DNA from 3 places in the Streptococcus sp. 27098_8_73 genome. Region 3 is predicted to be linked to each of the others. Evidence: predicted binding sites of a transcription regulator. Region 3 holds the regulator's gene; each other region holds the start of a gene.

Region 1 (4,653 bases), on a different contig from region 3:
AAAAGCACTGAAGGTCTATGCACCCCCTCATCAATTCTACTGGGCAGGAGTGGACTCACCTACTCATACCGCTCTGGCACTGAAAAATCTAGGCTTTGATATTGTCGATACGCCTGATGAAGCTGATGTCATCGTCCTTGAAAGCAACAAATTTGACAAGTCTATTCTTGGTCGCAAACCAACCATTGTAGTGGGGGGCTCTGCTATGCAACGCCTTGAGAAGCTTGGTGTTCTAGATGGATTTGATGCGGAAAGATTCTCTGGCGGCAGCGATTTTGAAGGTCTGATGAAGGCTATTATAGACGATAAAGATCCATTGACTAGCGGCTATAAGAAGAATGATCTCTTCTATTCTAACTCTGGAAACTGGATCGCAAAAGCTCCTGCCAACTTCAAGACTTTGGCGACTATTGCAGACAGTGACTACTACATTGCAGGCTGGTGGCCAGGCAACGAAAAATTAGCCAATAAAATCGTTGCTATTTCTGGTAATTACAAGGAACATCCACTCTTCGTATATGCTGGAAATCCAACCAATCGTCTGCATACCATTCACTTCTACCGTTGGGTATCGAACGCTGTCTTTGGCGATCAATTGGCTGAGCTGAAAGATATGCCTGTCACTCATAAACCAAGTGTCGAAATTGTTGAAATTTTGAACCAAAAACCTCAGCCAAAACAAGCAGGCAAACCAGCCGACAAACCGACAGCTCCAAAAGCGAAAGAAGAGCAATTAGAAAGCCTTGCTCAGAAAACAAGCGAAACACAGTCTATCACTACAGCTCAAAAAGTAACAAATACTCAGCAGGCCCAGCTCCCACAAACAGGAAGCAAGGAAAACTCTGCTCTCTTTACAGTTGCAACGATTCTTCTGGCTACAAGCGGTGGTCTCTTCTTACTTAAAAAGAAAGAAGCGTAAACATTTCTATTCTGCTAGATAGAGCTTTGTTCACGATAGCTCCTTAAATATAAAAATCGCATGGACAAATCATTTCAGTTTCATCCATGCGATTTTTTTCGTGACTTACCATCTTGTAGTATTCAGCTGACATAGACTTCGCTGTTTTTCCTGTTGCTACTTGTCAAGGACTTTTTAATCAAAATCATCTTTTTTTCATCCAATTTTCTCCTAAGCTCCCTCAGCATTATTCTTGTAAGTTTATCTTGCATTATTTCAGTTGTATTTTCATTGAAATGGTCAACAACCTCATAGGTGGTCTTTTCAATCTTTCTCTTTGTGCTAAGGCCTTGTTTATCTGTGTTCTTCAGTTCTTCCATAAATTCTCCTTTTCGTTTTTGAATGTTTGACAACAAAAAAGGAAGTAGCGGCTATTTGCTTTTACTTCCTCTCTCTAATTTTATTTGATTATTTTACTACGACATAGATTTTAACCCTTACGGAAAATAAAACGGGCTATTCTCCTAAAGTATGTTCTATAACATTATAGTTTAATGCATAGTGTAGCTATATAGTCATTTCCATAACGTGATAATCGATGTCTTTTGTCACACGATTCATAAAAATCGATCATAGCAAGACCATTTTTAAGTTGTCCTCTAATCTGAGTTTCTAAGGTATGGCTAAATTCATATCCATATTCTGGATTTATGGTGATCTTGCCTTCCTCTTCAAGCTCTTTTGAATTAAAAGGTAGTGAAAACTTTAATAGTAATTCCTCATCGGGCTTGTCCCATACAGTGTCAGCATCATACATGTATATCCAAGGGTTCATAAATCCGACCATTAACAGTCCACCCTTTTTCAATACTCGAGAGGCTTCTTTGTACATGTTTTCTAAATCTTCTATATATACATTTGAAACTGGATTAAAAATAATATCAAAGGTTTCATTTTCAAATGGAAATGATTTTGTCATATCGCCTTGAACTGTGTTGATTTTTAAGCCTTCTCTTTTAGCAACCAACTCATCTCTTTGTAATTGTGATTTAGAAAAATCCATTATAGTTACATCATAACCTTTTGCAGCGAAAACTGGTCCCTGCTGTCCACCACCACAAGCTAACCCTAATATCTTTTTTCCGTTGGCTTTTTCAAACCATTCTTTCGGAACTTTTTTCCCAACAGTTAAGGCAACAGAAATTGGATTATTTCTGGCTTCTTCTAATTCTTCATGTGTCAATGGCTCAGTATAGTTATTTTTTACATTATTCCATCTATCTTTATTTAATTTTATATAATCGTTCATCTTATAATCTCCTCGTAATTTATACTATTTCGATTTAAGTTGGATATATCGCCATCACTTGATTTCATTTTATTATACCATATGTTCAATTTCTATTTTTTATCTCATCTTTAAAATATTTGAAGCTATTGTACTAGCTATTCCTGTCATTCTAATTCAAACGTTAAACGTCGGCGCTCAAACTCTCGTACTAATGACGATTCTATTTCAACTCACATTTTTCGTCACACACATATCAGCTTTTTAGCTGAGCAAGGAATTCCACTCGAAGCAATTCAAGATCGTGTTGGACATACACGAGGAAGTCGTGTCACAGATATCTATTTGCACCTTACACAAAAAATAAAAGATCTCATTATTCCTGTATTAGATTCGTTAACTAAATAAGTGTAGCAAATTTGTGGCAAAACAAAGAAAAAAGGTTTATCCAAATTGGATAAACCCCGTTATATCAAGCTTTTACAAGCTTCTTATGCTTTACCTTCTGAACCGAATACGTCGATACGTTCTTCAACTGATGCTTGGATAGCTTTGACACCGTCAGCCAAGAATTTACGTGGGTCGAAGAGTTTCTTCTTGTCGTATTCTGCTTCGTTTGCTTCATAGTCACGAGCAAATTTACGAGTTGCGTTAGCGAATGCGATTTGGCATTCAGTGTTAACGTTAACTTTCGCAACACCAAGTTTGATAGCTGCTTGGATTTGGTCATCAGGAATACCTGATCCACCGTGCAATACGATTGGGAAACCTGGAAGAGCTTCTGTCAATTTCTTCAAGTGGTCAAGGTCAAGACCTTCCCAGTTTGCAGGGTAAGGACCGTGGATGTTACCGATACCAGCTGCCAAGAAGTCAATACCAGTTGCAACCATTGCTTTAGCGTCTTCGATTGGAGCCAATTCACCTTTACCGATGATACCGTCTTCTTCACCACCGATAGTACCAACTTCAGCTTCTACTGAGATACCTTTAGCGTGTGCTTTTTCAACAACGTCTTTAGCCAATTTAAGGTTTTCTTCAACTGGAAGGTGTGAACCGTCAAACATGATTGAAGTGTAACCAACTTCGATACACTCAAGTGCATCTTCGTAGTGACCGTGGTCAAGGTGGATCGCTACTGGTACAGTGATACCCATTGATTCAACAAGGTTAGCGATCAAGTTGCGAGCAACTTTGTAACCACCCATATATTTGGCAGCACCCATTGAAGTTTGGATCAAAACTGGTGCTTTTTTAGCTTCTGCTGCGCGCAAGATAGCTTGAGTCCACTCAAGGTTATTTGTGTTAAATCCACCAACTGCATAACCATTGTCACGAGCTGCTTGGACAAATTTTTCTGCTGAAACGATTGCCATTTGTAATAGGCCTCCTCTTATTTTTTGTGGAATGAACCACTTACATTGTTTATTTTATCACTTTTTCATTAAAATTGCTAGTTTTTCCTGAAATTTTAAGTAATTCCCAAGTAATTTTTGAATTCAGACATCTTCAGCTCCTTTGAGAAAACAAAAAAACTGACCGAAGTCAGCTAATCCTATGCGGAGAGAGGGACTTGAACCCTCACGACCTAAAGCGGTCACAGGATCCTTAGTCCTGCGCGTCTGCCAATTCCGCCATCCCCGCGATTGAGTACTTTACTAGTATAACAGGATAATCTCCACTTGTCAACACCTTTTTTCAAAACTTTTAAAAAGTATTTTCAAAAATAAAAATGAGACAGGGCTCGTAAACACTGCCCCATCTCACTCTTTTCATTAATGTTTTTCTAAATTACGTAACATTTGATCAATCTTATTACCGTACTCAATAGACTCATCTTTGACGAAGGTCAAATCTGGAATCTTATACATCTTGAGGTTTCGGCCCAGTTCACGCTTAATGGTGCCGGTTGCCTTTTCCAAGCCCAGCTGTGCCTTTTGATTATCTGAAGCCAAGTCACTCATGATGCTATAGTAGACCTTGGCCATAGACAGATCGCCCAGCATTTGGACATCGGTAATGGTCACACCTTGGACACGTGGATCACGGACTTTCTTTTGCAAAATCTCATTGACTTCACGCTTGATTTCCATTCCTACACGGTCGGTACGAAAATGATTTGCCATAGGATTTCCTTTCTAATTTTTCTTCTGCAATATGAGGCTGGGACAAAAGTCCTAGCCTCTCAATTGTCTTTGGATTGTCGAGCAAGACGCAGTGGTTGAGTGGCCTCTACTACGCTGATTTCATCAGCTTTTACAGCCCTACTCAACTGTGCGGAGGTGGGACGACGAAATCGAATTCTAACGAATTACCGATTTCTGTCCCACTCTCATATTTTTAATTTTGGTTGAATGAAATTCGCTCTAAACTCTTTGTGAAAAGGTGCTTGGGATAGAAGTATCGACTTTCACCCAATATGCTTTTCACTGAGAGTTTTCGACGTATTTCTCTTATTTCTTAATTTCTT
Region 2 (4,653 bases), on a different contig from region 3:
AAAAGCAACCTTTCTGATAATTTTCCTCTGCCTGCTTTTTATAGTGTTGGAGGCGATGCTGGATTGGGAAATGCTGGGGTTGGATGCTGTGAAGTTTTTTGAGTGCGGCAGCCATTGTTTGGCAAAGCTCTTCTGGCTGTTGAAGAAAGGCTAGGGCATCCTTGCCCTCGGCTTCTCTAGTCAGCAGGTAGTCATGATCTGCTGACAGGTAGTGAATGACAGGCACACCGAGTTCTTGCTTCTCAAACCATTTGGCAAGTGTGGCTTCTTGGGATAACTTGCCTTTTTGGTCGATTTTCAAATAATAGCCCGTATCGGCATAGAAAACACGGGCGCTTGAATGTGAGGAGCTGTCGTAAAAGTTGGCTCCCTCTAGATAAGTTCGGATTTGCTCAGGGAAATGTGCGAGTGGAAGAGATATTTTTTCTGTTTTCATACTTTTATTGTAACATATTCTCAACGAATCGACTCTAGCGTGGTATAATAGAGGCATGAATGTAAAAGTGAAGCAAAGAATCCCTCTCAAAATCAAAAAAATGGGAATCAATGGGGAAGGAATTGGATTTTATAAGAAAACGCTGGTCTTTGTGCCGGGGGCTTTGAAAGGTGAAGAAGTCTACTGTCAGGTGACCAAGGTGCAGCGTAATTTTATTGAAGCTAAGCTCCTCACAATCAACAAGCGGTCAAAATTTCGGGTGGAAGCGCCTTGTGAGATTTATGAAAGCTGTGGAGGATGTCAAATCATGCACCTCCACTATGACAAGCAGTTGGAGTTTAAGGAAGATTTGCTGCGTCAGGCCTTGAAAAAATTTGCGCCAGCTGGCTACGAAAACTATGAAATTCGTCCAACCATTGGCATGCAGGAGCCGCTCTATTACCGGGCCAAGCTGCAGTTTCAGACTCGGAAGTTTAAGGATGAGGTCAAGGCAGGGCTCTATGCCCAGAATTCCCACTATCTGGTCTCGCTGAAAAACTGTTTGGTTCAGGACAAGGTAACGCAGGCTATTGTCAATAAGGTAGCTCGGCTTTTAGGTAAATACAGGCTGCCCATCTACGATGAGCGCAAGACAACTGGAGTGCGTACCGTCATGATTCGCAGGGCCAGAAAAACGGGTCAGGTGCAGATGATTTTTGTAACAGGTCGCAAGCTAGACTTTTCTCCAGTCGTCCGAGACCTAGTGGCTGAATTTCCCGAGCTGGAGACAGTGGCGGTCAATTATCATACGAGCAAGTCCAGTGAGATTTATGGGGATAAGACAGAGATTATCTGGGGCAAGAAGGCCATCCAAGAAGGAGTGCTGGACTATGAGTTCTCTTTGTCGCCTCGAGCTTTCTATCAGCTCAACCCTGAGCAGACAGAGGTGCTCTACGGGGAGGCGGTTAAGGCGCTGGATGTGACGAAAGAAGATCATTTGATTGATGCCTATTGCGGAGTGGGGACTATCGGCTTTGCCTTTGCTAAAAAGGTCAAGTCTTTGCGGGGCATGGACATCATCCCTGAGGCCATTGAAGACGCCAAGCGCAATGCGAAACGGATGGGCTTTGACAATACACTCTACGAGGCTGGAACGGCAGAGGAGATCATTCCTCGCTGGTATGCTGAGGGCTATCGAGCGAATGCCTTGATTGTCGATCCGCCACGAACAGGTCTGGACGATAAGTTGCTGGAGACGATTGTCCGCTATGCACCTGAAAAGATGGTCTACGTTTCCTGCAATGTCTCAACTTTAGCTCGCGATTTGGTCAAGCTCAGTCAGGTCTACGATGTCCACTACATCCAGTCGGTTGATATGTTTCCTCACACCGCTCGGACCGAAGCAGTGGTGAAATTGGTCAAAAAAGACAAGTAACAGAGTGATTTGTTGAAGCATATTTGAGGCAACGACAAAAACAAGTCTAAATGAACAGCAAAAGAGGCTGGGACAAAAGTCCTAGCCTCTCAATTGTCTTTGGCTTGTCGAGCAAGACGCAGTGGTTGAGTGGGCTTTACTACGCTGATTTCATCAGCTTTTACAGCCCTACTCAACTGTGCGGAGTTGGGACGACGAAATCGAATTCTAACGAATTACCGATTTCTGTCCCACTCTCTTTTGAGTTAGAGGATTATAGCTTTATTTCAGTGTTTTGGAGAACCTTTTGGGCATCGGCAACGATTGTGTCGAGGATTTCTTTACATGGACGAATTTCCTTGACTAAGCCTGCGATTTGACCGCTCATCATAGAGCCGTGCACAGTATCTCCTTCGTAAACAGCTTTAGAAAGCGAACCGATGGTGATTTCTTCGAGTTCATCACGATTGGTGCCTTTGTTTTCTAGTTCGATATAGTGGTCGGTCATTTCATTGCGGATACAACGAACCGGCGCACCAGCAATACGACCAGTAACGGCAGTAGCAGTGTCATTGGCTGCGACAATGGCATCCTTGTAACCTGCTGAAATTGGGCATTCTTCAGAAGCTAGGAAGATAGTTCCCATCTGAACCCCTTGTGCACCGAAGACAAAAGCGGCAGCGAGACCACGACCATCGGCAACGCCACCTGCAGCGATGACTGGAATATCAACGGAGTCAACAATCTGAGGAATGAGAGCCATAGTATTGGTTTCACCGATGTGGCCACCAGCTTCAGAACCTTCAGCAATCACGGCATCAACTCCGAGCTCTTGCATTTTTTGTGCGTGTTTGACACTGGCAATAACAGGGATTACCTTGATACCTGCCTCTTTCAGATAAGGCATGATGAATTTTGGTGTACCAGCCCCAGTCGTTACGACAGGAACTTTTTCTTCAATGATGACCGTCACAATCTCCTTGATATTTTTCATCATGAGCATGACATTGACGGCAAATGGCTTGTCAGTCAATTTACGCAGTTCACGGATTTCTTCGCGCAACTGCTCACCCGTCATTCCACCTGAAGCAATGATTCCCAGTCCGCCAGCTTCTGAAACAGCTGCCGCCAGTTGGTAGTGGGAAATCTGAGCCATAGCTCCTTGGAAAATAGGGTACTTAATGTTCAACAATTTTGTAATAGACATAGGGCATCTCCTTTATTCTGTATTTAAAATCATTATATCACTATAATAAAGCGTTTTCAATAAAGCCGTGACTTGGCAAAAGATAGAAGTTTGTGAAAGAAATCTCAGAAATTCTTGATAGGACTGACTTTTCCTTGTGAAACTAAATTTATCAGTGTCCTTATAACAATAACTTATAGCCTATTAGAATTTGTTATATACTCCAAGCTTGGATTTGAGCAAGTGATGGAAAGGATTTTTATTGGACGCATCTTTTGTGATATAATAATAAAAAATACACGGAGGTAGGGCATATGGATAATGTGATTGATTTGTCTATTCCAGTGGCAGAAGTGATTGAGAAGCAGCCTGAAGTTTTAGATGTCTTGGTCGAGTTGGGCTTTAAGCCTCTGGCCAATCCTGTTATGCGCAATACAGTCGGGCGCGTGGTTTCTATCAAAAAAGGAGCCAGCATGAACGGTATTGACCTGAATAAAATCAAGCAAACTCTGGAATTGAACGGCTATGAAGTGGTGGGGATTTAGAAATGGCTACTGAACGCATTGAAGTCCTCAAGTCTATCTTGCTAGATTTACATAATGGAGCTTCAGCAGAGTCCGTTCAGGAGCTTTTCAACGAGTATTTTGCTGGTGTGTCCGCTATCGAAATCAGCCTGATGGAGCATGAGCTGATGAACTCGGATACGGGAGTGACTTTCGAAGATGTCATGTCCCTCTGCAATGTCCATGCCAACCTCTTTAAAGGTGCCATTCAGGATGTGGAGGTGGCTGATACCGACCATCCAGGCCATCCTGTTCAGATCTTCAAACAGGAAAATTTAGCGCTGCGGGCTGCCCTTATGCGGGTTCGCAGGCTCCTATCCACCTATGAAAGTACAGAAGATGAGGAGCTTCTTCCTGAAATCCGCAAGGGACTCCAGCGCCAGCTGGGTTTGGTGGGGCAGTTTGATATACACTATCAGCGCAAGGAAGAGCTTATGTTTCCTATCATGGAAAGCTACGGTCACGATTCGCCGCCCAAGGTCATGTGGGGGGTAGATGACCAGATTCGTGACCTTTTCCAAGAGGCTCAGATTGCTGCAGAGCAGCTACCAGATACTTCGATTGAAAAAGTCCAGGACAAGTTTGAGACTTTTGCCGCTGAGTTTGAAGCTATGATTTTCAAGGAAGAGTCTATCCTTCTCATGATACTCCTCGAGTCCTTTCATCAGGATGACTGGCTCAAGATTGCTGAGGAGAGCGATGCTTATGGCTATGCCATCATTAAGCCGACGGAGAAATGGATTCCTGCGCGGCACTCATTCTCGGAGGAGGAAGCTGGGGATGCTGCTGATGAAGGAAGCGAAGCGCCAGCCAGCACAGAGCAGACTAGTGATGGCAGGTTTCAACAGGTCATTGATACACCAGATGGTCAGGTCACCATTTCCTTTAAGCCTAAGGAAAAGAAGGAGCAAGCCTTTAATCGGGACTCCCAGCAGCCTTTTGGTCATGGCTATCTGTCGGTGGCGGAGGCCAATCTGATTTTGGATCATCTGCCCATGGAGATTACCTTTGTCAATAAGGACGATATTTTCCAGTATTATAATGACAGCGTGCCAGCAGACGAGATGATTTTCAA
Region 3 (4,653 bases):
CTCGCGAAGATATTGCTAAAGTTCTACACACACAGAGCAAAAATATCCTCTTCACCTCAGGTGCTACTGAAAGTAATAACACTGCTATCAAGGGATATGCCCTGCGCCATCAGAATCAAGGCAAGCATATTATCACTACAGCCATTGAGCACCATGCTGTTTTGGAGCCTGTTGAATACTTAGTGGAGCATTTTGGCTTTGAAGCGACTATTATTCAGCCAGTGGATGGGCAAATCCGAACTGAAGATATCAAGAATGCCCTCAGACCAGATACTATCCTTGTCTCAGTAATGGCTGTCAACAATGAAACAGGCTATATTTTGCCGATTCAAGAAATCGGTAAATTGCTAAAAGATCATCCTGCTGCCTTCCACGTTGATGCGGTCCAAGCCGTCGGCAAGCTCCCTATCTATCCTGAAGAATGGGGAATCAATTTCCTGAGTGCATCAGCTCATAAATTCCATGGTCCAAAAGGGGTGGGATTTCTCTACGCTGACCAGATGGATTTTGATAATTTCATGCATGGCGGCGATCAAGAAAACAAGCATCGAGCGGGTACAGAAAACCTCGTTTCCATTGTCGGAATGGCAACTGCCCTTTCTGAAAATGTTGCCCACTTAGAGGAAAATCTTGAGCATGCCCAGCAGTTAAAAGATACTTTACTGAACAACCTAGCGGATATAGACTACTACCTAAACGAAAGTCAGCCTAGCCTGCCTTATGTTGTCAATATTGGATTTCCAAACCAAAAGAATGACCTTATCTTGCTTCAAATGGACCTTAATGGCTTTTCAATCTCGACTGGCTCTGCTTGTACAGCTGGTGCTGTTCAGCCCAGCCATGTCCTTCAAGCCTTATATGGCCCAAACTCTGAGCGCTTAAAAGAATCCATTCGTATCAGTGTATCAGATCAAACTAGCATACAAGAAATCAAACTATTCAGCCAAAAACTAAAAGAAATACTAGGAGGATAAGATGGCTTTTCAAACATCTGTTAGCTTAGCAAACTGCGACTTCACCTATTCACTCCATCCAAATGTCAAGAAATTTACCTTGCGAGATAATACATTTGCTGAAACAAAAGTTGGTAATTACGAGCTTTCTCGCTTACTCGAAGCTGTTCCTAATAGTGGCGATGGATTCTTGCTTAAGATTATCGTCAATAAAGATCTAAGCGGAGTAAAAATCAATATTACGGACAAGTCTGGTTTAAGATTGGTTAATATCTTCAAATCAGAAAAACACCATATTATTCAGCAAAAATTCTATTTCCTGATGGATAGTTTAGTTGAAAGAGATATTTTTGAAAAAACACCCCAATAAGCGAAATTCTAAGAATTTTGCTTATTTCTATTATTTTATCTATCTTTATTAGTATAATAATATTTTGTTCATCAAATTAGTTGATTTTTTCACAAACTTTCTATAGAATAGAAGATAGAAAGGTCGTGATTTTGTGAAAACTGAAAAAAGCAATCCTATTCCACGTGCTACTGCTAAACGGCTCTCCCTCTACTACCGGATTTTCAAGCGATTTAACGCGGAAAATATTGAAAAAGCCAATTCAAAACAAATCGCAGAGGCGATTGGAATCGACTCTGCGACTGTTCGGCGTGACTTTTCTTACTTCGGCGAGTTAGGTCGTAGAGGTTTTGGCTACGATGTCAAGAAACTAATGAATTTCTTTGCCAATCTTCTCAACGACAACTCGATTACAAATGTCATGATTGTTGGTGTCGGAAATATGGGCCGTGCTCTTTTACATTACCGCTTTCATGAACGGAATAAAATGAAGATTGTAATGGCCTTTGATACAGATGATTATTCTGACGTCGGGACCACCACAAATGATGGAATTCCTATTTATGGAATTTCTCAAATTAAAGAAAAGGTCCAAGAAGGAAACGTAAAGACTGCCATTCTAACAGTGCCGAGCGTTAAGGCACAAGAAGTCGCATCCGTCTTGGTTGATGCTGGTATCAAGGGAATTCTTTGCTTCTCCCCAGTGCACTTATCTGTCCCAAAAGATGTGGTTGTACAATATGTAGACCTAACCAGCGAACTCCAAACCTTACTCTACTTTATGAGAAAAGATGATGAGTAAGGTAAGAAAGGAAACAGACACTTTATGAAAAAACCGATTATCGGTATAACAGGAAACCAAAGGGATATTCCCAACGATCAATTTATCCATATAAGTTATACTTCAACTGGCTTTATCGAGGGAGTCAATAAAGTTGGAGGAATCCCAATTATCTTGCCAATTGGTGATGAAGCCTTAGCTCACACCTATATTACTATGATTGATAAACTGATTCTTACCGGTGGACAAAATGTCCAGCCTCATTTCTACGGAGAAGAACAGACTATCGAAAGTGATGATTATCTGCTTCAAAGGGATCTATTTGAACTAGCTCTCATCCGAGAAGCACGAAAACAAAACAAGCCTATTTTTGGCGTCTGTCGTGGTACTCAGCTTTACAATGTTGCTATGGGTGGCACACTTCATCAAGACATCGAGAATCACTGGCAAGACAGCACTGCTCAATACACTACACAGACTATGGTCACTAAAAATGGCTCCATCCTCCATGAATTATACGGACCTACTTGCCAAATCAACTCATTCCATCACCAAAGTATCAAGGACCTAGCGAAAAATCTAGAAGTCATAGCCTACGATCCTCGGGATAAGGTCATTGAGGCTGTTACCTCAACTGATGGAAGACCATTTCTTGGTGTGCAGTGGCATCCAGAATTTCTATTTCCCACAAGAACAGGTGATTTAGCCTTGTTTGATTATGTGGTCCACAAACTTTAGATCAAATCCGTTTTTTCACGATAACTATAATAATTATTTTTTGAAACTATTAAATGATCTAAAAGAACCAAACCCATTAGTTCACAGGCTTCTTTCATGTGTTTGGTGACCTCGTCGTCATTCTTACTTGGTAAAGTCACTCCAGAAGGATGATTGTGCACTAGTATAATAGATGTCGCCAAGTGTTTGAGCGCATAATGCAAAATCTCGCGCGGTTCAGCAATACTTCTAGTTACCGTTCCTACAAAGATTGTCTGCTGATGGATGATCTGGTTCTGACTGTTGAGATAAATAGCAACCAAACATTCCTGCTTTTTATCGCCCAATTCGACCTGCATTTTGCGAGCTAGTTTTTGACTTCCAAGAATTTGCTCCCTCTCCAGCACTTCAGCTTTGTTGATACGACAGCCGAGCTCAATAATGGCTTGCAACTCAACAGCCTTCACAGGCCCAATTCCTGAAATTGTCTGCAATTCTTGCAAAGTCAAATATTTCAAATCATTCAAACTAGAAATCGATGATAAAATCCTTTGAGAAACTTGAAAAACAGTTTCTTTTTTGCTGCCTGTTCGCAAAAATATAGATAGCAATTCCTGATTACTAAGTTTATCCGCTCCTTCTCTTATTAGCCGTTCACGTGGCATCATGCTTATGTCATCCTGCAATGAAATACGATACATATCAACCTCCTTACTTATTAATTCGAGATTAAATAAAAAAAAGAACTTAAATAAATGAACTACACCCCAAAGGTTAGACAAAAAATCTATCGATTAGGCGAGTTTATTTATTTAGGCTATTTATTATTAATTGCTAAATCTTATCATATTTGTTGCTTGCTGTTGTAACAGCTTCTCTAACGGATGTAGACCATTGTCCCTTGATGGCACTATCTAAAGTATCATTAATCCCCTTGATAGCCAACTTTCCTTCCTTTGCAACTTTACTAATCGCTTCCTTAGATTTGGTCTTAATACCATCACTTTTACTAAGAATATGTGGAGCATAAACGTTTGTTATCAAAGATTTTTCAATCTGTTTTTGAATAGCAAGCAGACGAGTTCCTAAATCATCGAAATTTCCTACAGTAAATACACCTGTAATATCCTCAGTTAATGTTGTTGCCATTTTAGTATCACTTCCTTTTACTCTCTAGTTTTATTATTGTCATCTGCGGCTATTCTCCTACGTAGATAAGCCTCCTCTAACTTATCATCTAGATATCGTCTTTCTCGTCGGAAATCATCACTCTCTTTTAAAGATTCTAATTCCAATATTTTTTGCGCCTGCATCAAGGCATCTTCCGATAACATTTGGTAAGATTCCATCTCTCTATTAAGAATCCTATAAAAATCTTGATCCGCATCAGTAGATTTCAAATAATGCAAAGTTTCTTCGTACTTTTCATCAAGAATATTTTGTATGGCACGACGCGCAGTTTGAAAATAATCATTTCTTTCCTCAAATTCTTGCAACTTTTCTCGATGCCGATCTTCCAATTCTTCTAATTCTTTAGTTTTCTTTTCGACTTCACGTTGTGCTAATTCAAATTTCTCCATTGATTGAATTCCCCTGCTAAAGATATGTCTTCTTCGAGTTTTTTGTTTATACCAGCTGCAATTTTATCTTTCAATTTAGTCATTTCATCTAATATTTGACTCGCTTTGTTGAGCTTATTCTGTAGAGAGATTTCTACATTTCCGACCACACTATCATGTGTGACACCACCAGCTACAAAAGCCGATTTAATCTCATCAGGACTAAGACTACTGACCATAAACGGAGACTTGGTCGTTTCAAATAAAGACTCAACTTCTTCTACTCCTCTTTGT

The links. The regulator Rex, encoded in region 3, represses fermentation and respiration genes when NADH is low (regulators of the CRP and FNR family bind a similar motif). The targets are predictions, from matches to a motif close to TTGTGAANTANTTCACAA.
Region 1: O3651_RS07415 (class II fructose-bisphosphate aldolase) is a predicted target of Rex. The motif match lies at 3,605-3,622, and genes of this name have one in related genera.
Region 2: O3651_RS07955 (nitronate monooxygenase) is a predicted target of Rex. The motif match lies at 3,127-3,144, and genes of this name have one in related genera.

The regions. Positions count from the first base shown of each region.
Region 1 covers NZ_JAPVZT010000010.1:4,258-8,910, forward strand. The annotation lists gene O3651_RS07395 (LPXTG-anchored zinc carboxypeptidase) at 1-919, shown strand, start outside; gene O3651_RS07400 (transposon-encoded TnpW family protein) at 1,042-1,278, opposite strand; gene O3651_RS07405 (class I SAM-dependent methyltransferase) at 1,443-2,207, opposite strand; gene O3651_RS07410 (hypothetical protein) at 2,442-2,594, shown strand; gene O3651_RS07415 (class II fructose-bisphosphate aldolase) at 2,678-3,559, opposite strand; tRNA gene O3651_RS07420 (tRNA-Leu) at 3,742-3,827, opposite strand; gene rbfA (30S ribosome-binding factor RbfA) at 3,959-4,309, opposite strand; partial or broken gene infB (translation initiation factor IF-2) at 4,637-4,653, opposite strand, start outside.
Region 2 covers NZ_JAPVZT010000011.1:4,997-9,649, forward strand. The annotation lists gene O3651_RS07945 (aminoglycoside 3'-phosphotransferase) at 1-436, opposite strand, end outside; gene rlmD (23S rRNA (uracil(1939)-C(5))-methyltransferase RlmD) at 492-1,850, shown strand; gene O3651_RS07955 (nitronate monooxygenase) at 2,104-3,036, opposite strand; gene O3651_RS07960 (DUF1858 domain-containing protein) at 3,330-3,560, shown strand; gene O3651_RS07965 (DUF438 domain-containing protein) at 3,563-4,653, shown strand, end outside.
Region 3 covers NZ_JAPVZT010000001.1:181,189-185,841, forward strand. The annotation lists gene O3651_RS00960 (cysteine desulfurase family protein) at 1-974, shown strand, start outside; gene O3651_RS00965 (DUF1831 domain-containing protein) at 976-1,323, shown strand; gene O3651_RS00970 (redox-sensing transcriptional repressor Rex) at 1,457-2,104, shown strand; gene O3651_RS00975 (gamma-glutamyl-gamma-aminobutyrate hydrolase family protein) at 2,129-2,821, shown strand; gene radC (DNA repair protein RadC) at 2,818-3,501, opposite strand; gene O3651_RS00985 (hypothetical protein) at 3,635-3,949, opposite strand; gene O3651_RS00990 (hypothetical protein) at 3,967-4,380, opposite strand; gene O3651_RS00995 (lipase) at 4,362-4,653, opposite strand, start outside.